DNA from 2 places in the Irregularibacter muris genome. Region 1 is predicted to be linked to the other one. Evidence: a T-box and tRNA genes for the amino acid it is inferred to sense, from the RefSeq annotation. Region 1 holds a T-box; the other holds one or more tRNA genes.

The links. A T-box is a leader RNA that pairs with one kind of tRNA and senses whether it is charged. The one in region 1 lies ahead of alaS (alanine--tRNA ligase), so its partner is inferred to be a tRNA-Ala.
Region 2: it encodes a tRNA-Ala, which carries the amino acid that the T-box ahead of alaS (alanine--tRNA ligase) is inferred to sense. The anticodon was not compared.

The regions. Positions count from the first base shown of each region.
Region 1 is NZ_JANKAS010000002.1:134,614-138,042, reverse strand. It holds gene alaS (alanine--tRNA ligase) at 1-2,012, opposite strand, end outside; T-box leader at 2,073-2,292, opposite strand; gene NSA47_RS02970 (AI-2E family transporter) at 2,354-3,391, opposite strand; gene NSA47_RS02965 (PRC-barrel domain-containing protein) at 3,395-3,429, opposite strand, start outside.
Region 2 is NZ_JANKAS010000024.1:17,839-21,267, forward strand. It holds gene NSA47_RS15010 (sensor histidine kinase) at 1-1,109, opposite strand, end outside; gene NSA47_RS15015 (response regulator transcription factor) at 1,111-1,764, opposite strand; tRNA gene NSA47_RS15020 (tRNA-Ala) at 2,043-2,118, opposite strand; THF riboswitch at 2,225-2,326, shown strand; gene NSA47_RS15025 (folate family ECF transporter S component) at 2,386-2,895, shown strand; gene NSA47_RS15030 (DUF438 domain-containing protein) at 2,945-3,429, opposite strand, start outside.

The DNA of each region.
Region 1 (3,429 bases):
GTTCCTCCACAAAGCTCGATACTGAAGTCCCCTACTTTTACTACTCGCACTTTTTCACCATATTTTTCTCCAAATAGGGCTGTTGCTCCCATTTCCTTTGCCGTTGTGATATCTGTTTCAAGGACCTCTACAGGCAAGCTTTCCAAAATTATTTCATTAACTCTCGCTTCTATTTTCTCCAATTGGCTCTGGGTTACACCTTCATAGTGTTGGAAGTCAAAACGCAGCCTATCAGGTGTCACCAAGGAACCGGCTTGTTCAACATGCTCCCCTAATACTTCTCTTAAAGCCTTGTGCAGCATATGGGTAGTTGTATGATTTCTGGCTGTGTCCATTCTTAATCCTTTATTTACTTTGGCCTTAACGATTTGCCCTACCTCAAGGGTTCCTTCGGATACCTTTCCAAAGTGAAGAATTTTTCCACCATTCCCCTTTTTACAATCTGCGATCCTGATTATACCGGTTTCTGTTTGAATAATGCCCCTATCTCCTGCTTGGCCACCACTTTCAGCATAAAAAGAAGTTTGATCTAAAAGTATAATGACCTGGTCATCCTTGGCAACCTGATCTACAAGATCCTCTTGCTTTGCTATTGCTAGGATTTTTCCCTCAACCTCTAATTGACTATAGCCAACAAACTCTGTAGAAATATTCTGATCAAGGTGCATAAAAGGGTCTTCTTTCCAACTTACAATATCACTTTCTGCCCTTGCCTTTCTAGCTCTTTCCCTTTGTCCTTCCATTTCCTCATGAAAACTCTCTTCCTCAACTTCCATTCCCTCTTCTTCAAGGATTTCTTTTGTTAGATCCAAAGGAAAGCCATAGGTATCATATAATCTGAAGGCCTGGGCACCGGGAATTACCTTGATTCCCTCTTGCTTCATTTGTGTGATAAGATCCTTTAATAGATGGAGCCCTTGGTCTATAGTTTCTTGGAATCTTGCTTCCTCAATAGAAATAATCTTTTCAATAGACTCTTGTTTTTCACCTAATTCACTGTAAGCATCTTTGGAAACTTCGATGACCTTTTGACATACTTTATAAAGGAAAGGCTCTTTAATTCCCAAAAGTTTGCCATGACGTGCAGCCCGTCTCAATAAACGTCTAAGTACATAGCCCCTTCCCTCATTGCTAGGCAAAATTCCATCTCCCACCATAAAGGTAACGCTTCTTATATGATCGGTAATCACTCTAATAGACATATCCACTGCATCATTTTGGCCATATTGAATATTGCCTAAAGAACATACATAGTCCAATACATGCCTTATAGTATCTACTTCAAATAGGGAGCCAACCCCTTGCATAATGGCAGCCATACGTTCTAAACCCATTCCTGTATCAATATTAGGATGAGCCAAAGGATTATAATTGCCTTCCTCGTCCTTATCAAATTGTGTAAATACTAGATTCCAAAACTCAACAAAGCGGTCACAGTCACAGCCTACAGCACAATCCTCTTGACCACAGCCTGCTTCTTCACCTCGATCATAATATAGCTCTGAACAAGGTCCACAAGGTCCTAGTCCAATTTCCCAAAAATTATCCTCCTTGCCCAATCTTACAATTTTATCAGGAGAGACCCCTATTTTTTTAGTCCATATATCAAAGGTTTCCTCATCATTTTCATATATACTTACCCACAGCCTATCCTCAGGTATCTCTAGCTCCTTTGTAATAAATTCCCAAGCCCATTGAGTAGCCTCATCTTTAAAATAATCTCCAAAGGAAAAATTCCCAAGCATTTCAAAAAAAGTTCCATGTCTCGCGGTTTTTCCTACCCTTTCAATATCTGGGGTTCTTATACATTTCTGGCAAGTAGCCACTCTTTTACTTGGTGGTTTTTCTTCTCCAATAAAGTATGGCTTGAGAGGCGCCATTCCTGAGTTAATTAATAATAAACTATTATCATTTCTAGGCACTAATGGTGCGCTAGGTAACCTTAAATGCTGTTTTTTCTCGAAAAAACTCAAAAATCTTTCTCTAATTTCATTTAAACCTAATGCTTGCATTTTACACCCTCCTCTTTAAATAAAAAAATATATATAACAATAAAAAAACTTCTCATCCCAAATAGGGACGAAAAGTCATTCTCGCGGTACCACCCTAGTTATTGATTTAAATTAAATCAATCCCTCATGCAAATAACGGTTGCCCTCCGTTAAGACCTACTGTAATTTCAATCTTAAAGCTCCAAGACTGCTTCTTTTTACCTATCTGGAAACCTTTCAGCCGAGGGTTTCTTCTCTGGGAGAATTCAGTAAAAATACTCCTTCTCTTCCTTGCTTTTTCTAGTATGATTTAGTTGGATTTGATTATATATAAGAACACTTTATTTGTCAATATTTTTCCCCTAATCAACAATATAATTCATCAAATGGGTACCAATTACTTTTATGGTTGCTGTAAAGGGAACGGCTAATATCATGCCCACAACTCCAAAAAAGCTCCCTCCAATGAATAGAGATAGTATAATTGCCACTGGATGTAGCCCTACACTAGATCCAATAATCTTAGGAGAAACAATTCCACTTTCTAATTGCTGAATAATAGCAATTAATATTAAAACCCAAAGAGCTTTAATAGGTTGCTGTATAAAAGCCACAATCATAGCCGGAACAGCTCCAATGACAGGACCAAAATAGGGGATAACATCTACAATTCCTGCAATCAGCCCGATTACCAATGCATATTTAACGTCTAGTAAATATAAACCTATTGCTGTACTGCCCCCTACAAAGGTAGCCACTAAAATTTGTCCTCTAATATAGCTACCCAACACTTTATCTACACTCGTGGAAATTTCTAGTATTTCTGTTCTCCATTTTTGAGGAATAAGTAAAGTTATCCTTCTTTTAAATTCATCTTTATCCTTTAAAAAGTAAAAGGCTAAGATAGGTACAATAATAATATTGAGAAATCGGGAAAAAAAATTGATAACAATACTGGATATTTTTTGTAGAGAATGAATAGCAATATCTTCTATTCGATTTATATTTTGATTTATGATATTATTAATGCTTTCTGGCAATTGGTTTTTACTGGATTCTCTAAAATTCTTAACAATTTTTTGAACTTGTTCTGCATAATCTGGTAAATCAGACACCAGCTTGCTGGTTTCATCTACAATTGTAGGAATTACACTCCAACCCAAAATCACAATTAAACCAATAAATAATAAATAAACCAATAAAACACTATAAAATCTCCCTACACCTTTTTTCTGCACAAAATTGACTAAAGGATTAAGTAAATAGGCAAAGGCAATAGCTATAATAAAAGGACTTAATATAGAAAATAATTGAGCTCTAATTTTCAAAAGGAAATATAAAATTAAAAAAACAATTACATAAAAGAGTCCTAAAAGCCATGTTCTTCTTTTAAATATCATTTTTTAGCCCTCCTTCCCATCTTTCTTATCAAAATATT
Region 2 (3,429 bases), on a different contig from region 1:
ATGAGGTTTAGGATGAGCGTTTTTATCAAATCGTATTCCACATAGATATAGGCAGTCTGGGCTATAAACTCCAGTTTCATCTTTTTCTTCTCCATCAGCGGCCCAAGGGTTTTTTCAATATCCTCCAATAATTCATCCGCCATAAATTGTTCCAATACAAAATCCCCTCTTCCCAAAACAATCAACTCTAAAAGCTTAAAAGATAGAGCTTCAAGATGCATTCCTTCGCTTATGATATAAGCAGTGGCTTCTCTCAACTTTTTTCTAGATAAATCCTTTTGATAAATCATATCGGCGTAGCCTATAATTGAAGTAAGGGGAGTTTTGAGTTCATGGGCAAAGTTGGCAACGAAGTCTTCTTTCTGCTGTGCATTCCGTTCCAGTTCATCAATTTTAGTTTCGATGGTTGACGCCATACGATTAAATCCCACACCCAGCACGCCTATTTCGTCCCTAGTGATGACTGTTACCCGTTCGAAATACTTACCCTCTGCGATGCGAACAGTGGCTTGGGTCAGTTTTTTAATAGGACTCATAAGTATGGCAAACAAGCCTAGCATGACAGCTGTACTTATCAGTATAACGACGCCATAAATGGTTTGATAGGCTTTAATTAAATTCTTGCATTCAAGAAAGATCTCATTAATGTTGCGAGCAGTGCACAACATGACTTTTTGATCCCCTTGGATAAAGGAGCCGACAGTTACAAGGAAGTTATTGCCCTCCTCTGTAAGCAGTAAATTATAGTGCACTTCGTTTTCTGCTATGCCTTTGATGTCTTCAATGGTCCATGGAACAGCAGTGTTAGAACGAATCAGACTTTGTGTATTTCGATCATATACACCTACCAAAGTTCCCTCTGGGGCAAGATCTACAATCTGTTGAGAGAGAGCAGACAATGTCTCTCTGGTTAAGGAATCCTTTTCATACGCACCAAGCATAGCAGATTGAAGGTTGAATTTTAAAAGTTGATATTGTTCCAACGCTCTATCTGTCTCACGCTGCAGAGATGCGTTGAAGCTTGTTGAAATAAGATAATATCCAGCAACACCCAAAGATAGCGTTAAAATGGATAAGGTGCATAAAAACACCTTGGAAAATAGCTTCACCTTACACCTCCAATCGGTAACCGATACGAAATACTGTCTTAATATGTTCATTCCAATCAAGTTTGCGGCGAAGTCGCTGTATATGAGAATCCAGAGTTCTTGTTTCTCCGGTAAAGGGTTCCTTCCATACTTTTTCATATAGACGTTCACGGTAAAGAGCCACATTTTTGTTACATACCAGTTCCACTAGCAAATCGAATTCTTTGACAGTCATGTCTATCACCTTTCCATCTTTTGTCACTATACGGGATTCAGTATTGATATCCACACCAAAAATGGATAATTGTTTGTTACTTTTTCCCACACGCCGGAGTATGGCTTCCACTCTTGCAAGAAGCTCCCCAATCTGAAAGGGTTTTACAATATAGTCATCCGCCCCCAATTTCAAACCTTTGACACGGTCCTGAATCCTTCCCTTTGCTGTGATGAAAATAACAGGTATGCCCGTAGGCCGTATATAATCCATTAATTCATAACCATCAACTTTTGGGAGCCAGATGTCTAAAAGAATAAGATCATATACATTTTGCTCAATCAAATTAGCTCCCTCCTCACCGTCAAAAGCACATTGACAATGGTAACCTTCATCGCTCAAGTTGGCATAGATTAAATTCGCAATGGCCTGCTCATCTTCTACAATGAGAATATCTACCACTTTTTATCACCTGCTTTCCAATTTGTTATATCACATAGATGTGTAAAAGTTGCGTCATAATGTCGTGCTTCTAATGCCAACAAGATTATTCATAAGACGAAGGGACATTTCATCTGGCTTCTCTTCTTTAAGAATTTATCACCGATAAAGCGATTAAAATATTCCTTCGGCATGTCTACTGCTAATTATTCTATTTCTTTTGTTAAATGCAGGCAAAACAATAAACCTCCTTGAATTCAAAGAGGTTTTTATGTATTCATAATTATTAAATTCTTATTTGGTGGAGATAAGGGGATTCGAACCCCTGACCTCTTGACTGCCAGTCAAGCGCGCTCCCAGCTGCGCCATACCCCCATATTTTCCTTTTCAACAAGAATTATTATACTATGAATGAATAAATAAATCAATAGATATATTCAACTTTTAGTTGTATAATAATATTATCCGTAGTTTTATAAATGACAGAGTAGGTTTAGGTGCGTTAAGTGCTAGCTGGACGGGAAGTTGCCACTAGACGAAAGATCCCTTGGGATTTGCGATGCCTTTACCGCATTCCGCTGTCACAGAAAGAACTCTTCTTATGTGACGCATGTCGTTTGAATTTAGAGAGGAGGTCTGCGGATGAATAATACACGTAAAATGGTTTTTGTAGGGATACTCATTGCTTTAGATGTTATTTTAACTCGTTTTTTTTCCATTACTACACCTATTGTAAGAGTAGGATTTGGATTTGTGGCTGTATCCTTGGCCGCTATGCTTTATGGTCCCATAATAGGAGGCATAGTCGGTGCTGTAGCAGATTTAATAGGTATGATGCTCTTTCCCCAGGGGTCATATTTTCCTGGCTTTACGGTTAGTGCATTCTTAGGTGGGGTCATATACGGTCTATTTCTGTATAAAAAACCCAAGACTATAATTAATATTGCTCTAACAATTTTGACTATCACCATTATAGTAAACCTTGGCTTAAACACTCTTTGGCTGTCTATGCTCACTGGCAATGCCGTTCTTGCCATCATTACGCCTAGAATTATCAAGCAGATTGTGCTTCTCCCCATCCAGGTCATTACTATTTATATTACATGGCGATATGTAGGGGAAAAGATTGAAAAAAATTATTTCCAATACTAAAAAGAAGACCAATTGGTCTTCTTTTTTCAGCTCCCATAGAGCTTCTCCCTTACTCCGTCAGCAATCTCTTTTCTCCTTTTATTTCCTGGATAGGCTGAATATTTTGAGATACTTCTAAGGTGCCCATGTACTCCCCTTTTTCATCCCGCACAGCAAAGTATCGGATATAGACATACATCTCACCCAATCGGATATAAAATTCTTCGCTATCCTTTTTCCCAGATTTAAAATCGTTTACAATATCTTCCACAACGTGAACACTGGCTGGGGGATGACAGTTAGACACTTCTCTACCAATGACTGATTTGGTTCTAGGGAATATTCTTTCTTTGGCTTGGGAGAAGTATTTTACAATATCATTTTTATCTACAAAGGTAATATCCACAGGTAAATGGTTAAATATTGCACTGATTTCTTTGGGATTTAAAATACCTGTTTCAAATTTTACATAACCTTTATCCGCTTCTTTTCCTTCTTGCTGTTCTTGTTCTTCTAAATCTACGCGTTCTGGTTTCCACTTTTCTATAGGGGCTG